One region of the Pantoea sp. X-Soil-YNGN-844 genome, then DNA from elsewhere that is predicted to be linked to it. Evidence: predicted binding sites of a transcription regulator. Region 1 holds the regulator's gene; each other region holds the start of a gene.
What was found. Region 1 encodes Fur, which represses iron uptake genes when iron is present. Its sites were predicted from a motif close to ATAATAATGAGAACNACTATCAA; they were not measured.

Region 1 (2,177 bases):
AGATGAAGCGGGCAACATCACCTGCATCTACTGCACCAGCGACACAGATACGCTGAGCAAAGATCCTGCCGATGGCCGTAAGGTCAAAGGGGTGATTCACTGGGTGTCTGCGGATCACGCGCAGCCAGCAGAGTTTCGCCTGTATGATCGTCTGTTCAGTGTGCCAAATCCGGGCGCGGCAGAGGACTTCCTGGCGGTGATCAACCCTGAGTCACTGGCGATCAAACAGGGCTTTGTGGAACCGGGCCTGCGTGATGCAGAACCGACCACTCCGTTCCAGTTCGAACGTGAAGGTTATTTCTGTGCCGACAGCGTTTACTCTAAACCGTCACAGCTGGTATTTAACCGCACCGTCGGTCTTCGTGATACCTGGGCGAAAACCGGCGAATAAATTTTTTTGAGGCTGACCTCATAAAATGACAAAAGGGCGATTTATCGCCCTTTTTTGTTGCCCCGATTTTACTCATTGCCGACGTTTATTCTGACCTAACCGCAACCGATTAAATGCCGCATTGTGAGAGAAATCTGAGTTTAAAAAAATTAATCAATTTCCGGATGTGAATTATCCGCTTTCAGGTAGGCTATGCGCTCTCAGAGGTTGCAAAGCGGGTTACAGAAGGAAAAAAAATGACAGTTCTCGCCCAGGAAGCCAGAAACAGTGTGGTCGTTTTACATCAGCTCATTGAACGTATTTTTAACCAGCCTGCCGGATCTGATGACAGTTTTGAGCTGCTGATGTCCTATTTTCATCCTGAATTCCGCATGGTCACCCCAAAGGGTAAAGAGTGCAATCTGAACGAGGTTGAGGCGCTTTTCCGGCAGCTGCAGGGACAGCGCGAAGGGATGCGCATTGCCACCTGCGAGCACGTCATCCTCTCTCATCATGAAAAAGAGATCACCGTGCAGTATCGCGAAATGCAGATGATGAATGGCAATAATCAGAGCCGTATTTCGCTGGCGATACTGGATTGCAGCAGCTCCATTCCACGCTGGCGCTATCTGCAGGAGACGCTGGTCGCCTGATACAACAGCCCAGGACAGACGAAAAAAAACCGGTGAATTCACCGGTTTTTTTATTTCAGGTCGCGTTACTGGTCGTGCAGGGTTTCATCTTCCCGGCAATCGCCCAGCGTACAGTGTCCATAGAGATAGAGGCTGTGGTTGGTCAGCTTGATGCCATGACGGGTGGCGATTTCACGCTGACGCGTTTCGATCGACTCATCGCTGAACTCAATAACTTTGCCGCAATCCAGGCAGATAAGATGATCGTGGTGATGCTGCTGCGTCAGTTCAAAGACAGATTTGCCGCCTTCAAAGTTATGACGGGTCACGATACCAGCGTCATCAAACTGGTTCAGAACACGGTAAACGGTAGCCAGGCCAATCTCTTCGCCGATGTCGATCAGGCGTTTGTACAAATCTTCCGCACTGACGTGATGGCACTCAGGTTCCTGAAGCACTTCCAGAATTTTCAGTCTGGGCAGCGTCACTTTCAGGCCAGCCTTCTTTAATGCGGTGTTGTTGTCAGTCATGCGGATTTTGTCCTGTCACTATATTCACTTTTGTGGCTTGTCGCCTTGAATGTCGATCTGCGCTCATTCTCATTTGCGTCTCATTATAGAGCTGAAGCGATGAAATGAAAACCAGAGGGCGTGCCTGAATCATCACGGGCTGTGGGGGAAAGGTCACCGGGCCGGGGAGGATTCTGGCAGATGTCTGTTGGTACATCGCTTAGTCTTGCCGCCAGAGAAATAAGCGGAAGATCGATGCGGGTATTCTACAGATTAAACGGAGAAAGTTAAAAAAATGTGGCTATTATTTCTATAGGAATTTCCATTGCCTCAATGTGAGCTGGCGCTCACATTGAGTCGGGCAGGATCAGGCTTCGAGGATATCTTTTAGCTGCAGTTCATCAGAAATCTGCTTAACCCATTGCTCTACGCGCTGGTTAGTCAGTTCAGGCTGGCGATCTTCATCAATGGCCAGACCCAGGAAGTGGGTATCATCGGCCAGACCTTTTGAGGCTTCGAAGTGGTAACCTTCGGTTGGCCAGTGTCCGACAATCACGGCACCGTGCGGCTCAATGATGTCACGGATCGTGCCCATCGCATCACAGAAGTACTCCGCGTAATCTTCCTGATCGCCGCAGCCAAACAGCGCAACCAGCTTGCCGTTGA
Region 2 (2,177 bases), 2.2 Mb from region 1:
TCAGAAGTAAGCTGCGCTGGCAATTGAGTTTTGCCAGATGGCGGACTACCATCACTCTCCTTTTTTTCAGCAGGGCAGGTCATGAAACAGCATCCGACTTCCACTTCATCTGACGAACAGACTTCGCGCGCAGGCGGCTGCAGCGGACGACGTAAACGACGTGAAAAGATGCTGGAAGCGAGTGAGATACGCCTGCTGATGCTCCATTTCCTGGCGCAGAATGCGGCGCACGGCTATGAGCTGATCAAGTCCGTTGAGGAGCTGTCAAAGGGAGAGTATTCGCCCAGTCCGGGGATCATCTATCCCAACCTGACGCTGCTGGAAGAGATGGAGGCGATTCAGGTGGTGGATGCGCAGGCAGCGCGTAAAGCCTACCGACTGACGGCGGCTGGTGAGGCGCAGCTGGCGGATAATCGCGAAACGGTAGCCAGCCTGATTACGCGTCTCTCTACGCTGGCAATCGTGGTCAATAACCGCAGCATTCCTGCTGTGGAGCAGGCAATTCACGGGCTGAAGGTGGCTCTGAATCAACGACTGGCGCAGGAAGATATTTCAGAAGCCGCGCTGCAGACGCTGATTAGGGCGCTGCACGACGCGGCTGATAAAATCACCCACAGTTAATCAGCTGATTTCACTCTTATTCTTATCGATGTGACCCAGGGTACGATCCGGGAAACAGATGTCGCGCACGCGCTGTTTCAGGGTAGTCGCATCCGGGAAACCGCCGTCCCGCTTACGTTCCCACAGCAGATGACCATCCAGCGTAATCTCAAAAATACCGCCGGTGCCGGGTTTCAGCGTGACCTCTGCCAGATCCTCGGCGAAGGTATGCAACAGTTCCTGTGCCATCCACGCTGACCGCATCAGCCAGTTGCATTGCATACAGTAGTGAATAACAACCACAGGTTTTTGCGCCATAACTCTCTTCCTTTACGTATTGATAAATGCAGATGCATTCGGGTTAACAATTTGTGCGCTGTGGTTTATGTCTTAATGTAAATAGCATTGATAATGATTATCAGTTGCATTAAATTCGCGGCGATAATGATTACACCCGCATGATGTTCTGACTTTTACGGCTTTTATGCAGAGCCGTTTTTTATGTTGCAGCAAGCAAGTGAGCGAATACTAACAATTAATCAGGTAATTCGCGCCTATGTCACCACGTTTTCGGAGATTGACGCAACCGCGTCTGTCTGAGCTGGCGTTGCTCGCCATCTTTATCAATACCACCTGCACCTATGCTGCGGACAGTGAACCTGCCACGCTGACCCTTTCCGACCGCTATGGCAGCAGTGCTGAACCGGTAATGACGGTGACTGCACCGGAGATCAAACAAACAGCGGGCAGCAAAACCACGCTCTCTGCCAGCGATCTGCAGCAACGTGGCGCCACTGATTTTGGATCGATCATGCGTTATGAACCGCTGATCAGCGCCACCGGCACCAGTGGCGGTTCCTCAGCCGGTAAGAGCGGCTTTGACCGGGCCGGTTACACTGGCTACAACATTCGTGGTTTAGAGAGCAACCGCGTGGGTCTCGATGTGGATGGCATTCCGTTACCTCAGGCCACCGGCCGCAGCTATGTGGGACGTGCCGGTCTCGACAGCTTTGGGATTGGCCGCGATTACATCGATCCCTATATGTTTGGCCACATCGGCATTGAGAAGGGTGCCACGGCAGTGGATCAGCCGAATAACGCGATTGGCGGCAATGTCTCGTTCCGTAACAAATCCCCGGATGACTATCTGAATCCCGGTAAACGCAACTATTTTGGTTTTCAAAGCGACTACGACTCCGCCAGCCGCAGCTGGCACAACGGCATTACGGCAGCAGCAGGCGATGATACGCTGCGGGGAATCTTTGTTTACAGTCGTCGCGACGGACAACAGACCCGCAATAACAGCGGCACGGTTGATGCCTATCCGGCTAACTGGCATTCCGATGCCTTTATGACCTCGGGCATCTGGCAGCCCAATGATCTTCACAAGCTCAGCGCGACTTTCGATTATTATCACAAAACGCACCATAGCCATTACGACAGCTGGAGCACATCCGGCAATACGGTCTGGGGAACGGCGCAGCAGCAGAGCGATACCCGACGCTGGGGCATCAGCCTGGCGGATGAGTACACCCCTTACAATGATCTGATCGACACTCTGACGACCCGCGTTTACT
Region 3 (2,177 bases), 670 kb from region 1:
GTCGAGCTTGACGCCGGTTTCGCGCCACTCGGATTCAGGTTGTGAGTCCGCCACGATGCCCGCGCCAGCAAACAGCCGGACCCGCGGACCATTCACCGTGCCGCAGCGGATGGTGACGACCCATTCGCCGTTGCCCTGATCGTCACACCAGCCGACGATGCCGCCAAACAGCTGACGCTCAAACGGTTCAAGCTGCTGAATCAGCGCCTGAGCACGCTGATGCGGAAAGCCGCTGAGCGCCGGTGTCGGATGCAGCAGGCAGGCCAGTGACAGCGCATTTTCGCGGTCGTCCAGCACTTCGCCCCGAATCTGCGTGGCGAGGTGCCACAGTGTCGGGGTGGTCAGCAGGGAAGGGATTTCCGGGACTGACAGCAGGCGACTGCGCGGCTGCAGCGTTGTGCGCATCGCATCCGTCACCAGTTTATGTTCATGCCGGTCTTTGGCTGACCGCATCAGGCTGTCACCTGAGGCCTGGTCACGCTGTGGATCGCTGTTGCGCGGCGCTGAACCGGCCAGCGGACAGGAGTTGAACTGGCGGCCCTGCTTACGGATCATCAGTTCAGGGCTGGCACCCACCAGCGCGCCGCCATCGGGCAGCGGCAGATGAAAGTGATAGCTGTCAGGGTTCTGCGCCAGGATGCGCTGCATCAGGGCGGCCGTATCGACCGGCTGTTCCGCCACGATCTCCATCAGCCGCGACAGCACCACTTTATCCGGATCGCCGCGCTGCGTGGCCGCCACGGCCTGCGCAACCATATCAGTGAAGGTGTCATGATCCGGCAGCGCCATACGGCGACGAACTTTTGGCAAATCGCTTTCAGCCGATGAGGCGTGGGCTTTCAGATCGTCTCGTTGAAAGGTCTGATACGACTCAGGGATAAACAGTGCAGCGGGCTGATCCACATCGAACGGGATCGCACCCACCAGAATGGGATGGGCTATGCCCTGTTTTCTGGCCGAGGCAAAATGATGCTGCAGTTGTTGTTGAAACTCTCCGGTCAGCTGCTCGCCCTGGTTTACCGGAGCAGTGAGTGTCGTAAAACAGCCCTGAGTCGTCAGGCTTCGCCAGGGAGAAGTAAACAGGAAGCCACGGCAGAGTGCCGGAAAATCCTGCAGCAGGGGATGTTCAAATGCCAGCGATTCCACCATAATTTCACCTATAAATGATAAGATAACTAATAATGATTATCATTTGTATTATGTTGCAGTAACCTACGTCGAATAGCCGAAGGTGTCAATAAATACGCGGTGATCCAGCTGGTTTTGTTGGTTAAATCAGCACAAGTTGTCGTCCGGATTACCTGGGAGATAAAGGATGGAAACAAATGACTAAACAGGCAGTAAGGTCGGCGTTAGCGCTGTTTTTCCTGAGTATCACTCTGTTCAGCGTGACCGCTATTGCACAGACCGGCTGGCCACGAACCCTCGCCGGGGCAAAAGGTCAGGTCACCCTGGCTCAGGCACCGACTCGCATTGTTTCGACCAGTGTCACCCTGACCGGATCGCTGCTGGCGATCGATGCACCGGTAATTGCCAGTGGCGCAACCGCACCCGGCAGCCGGCTGGCTGATGAGCAGGGATTCTTCCGGCAGTGGGGGCGTGTGGCGAAACAGCGTGGCGTAAAGCGGCTCTATATTGGTGAACCCAATGCGGAAGCGATCGCTGCGGAAGCGCCAGACCTGATTGTGGTCAGCGCCACCGGTAATGATTCAGCGATCAAACTGGCCGATCAGCTCTCGGCGATTGCGCCGGTACTGGTCGTTAACTATGACGATAAAAGCTGGCAGCAGCTGGTGACACTGCTGGGTGAGGCGACCGGGCATGAGGCGGATGCTGCTGCGCGGATAAGCGAGTTCGACGCGCGTGAAAAGGCGCTGAAGGCAAAGCTGACCCTGCCTCCGCAGCCGGTTTCTGCAATGGTATGGAACGGAGATGGCCGGGCTGTGAATCTCTGGACGGAGGCATCGGCACAGGGGAAGTTACTGCAGGCGCTGGGCTTCACGCTGGCAACGCCACCGTCGACGCTTCAGTCCGCTCACAGCATGGGACAGCGTAAAGATATTCTTCAGCTGTCAGGCGAAAATCTGGCGGAATGCCTGAATGGACAGACTTATCTGCTATTTGCCGCCGAAGATAACACTGCTGAGCAGGTAATGAGCAATGCTTTCCTGGCGCAG

Region 2: a site for Fur is predicted at 1,006-1,028, ahead of AC6I8C_RS15560 (TonB-dependent receptor domain-containing protein). Genes of this name have one in related genera too.
Region 3: a site for Fur is predicted at 1,176-1,198, ahead of AC6I8C_RS02125 (isochorismate synthase). Genes of this name have one in related genera too.

The regions. Positions count from the first base shown of each region.
Region 1 covers NZ_AP036007.1:1,146,419-1,148,595, forward strand. The annotation lists gene glnS (glutamine--tRNA ligase) at 1-391, shown strand, start outside; gene AC6I8C_RS05215 (hypothetical protein) at 628-1,023, shown strand; gene fur (ferric iron uptake transcriptional regulator) at 1,089-1,532, opposite strand; gene fldA (flavodoxin FldA) at 1,879-2,177, opposite strand, start outside.
Region 2 covers NZ_AP036007.1:3,363,111-3,365,287, reverse strand. The annotation lists gene AC6I8C_RS15575 (siderophore-interacting protein) at 1-10, shown strand, start outside; gene AC6I8C_RS15570 (PadR family transcriptional regulator) at 82-621, shown strand; gene AC6I8C_RS15565 (Rdx family protein) at 622-918, opposite strand; gene AC6I8C_RS15560 (TonB-dependent receptor domain-containing protein) at 1,157-2,177, shown strand, end outside.
Region 3 covers NZ_AP036007.1:478,154-480,330, forward strand. The annotation lists gene AC6I8C_RS02125 (isochorismate synthase) at 1-1,149, opposite strand, end outside; gene fepB (Fe2+-enterobactin ABC transporter substrate-binding protein) at 1,326-2,177, shown strand, end outside.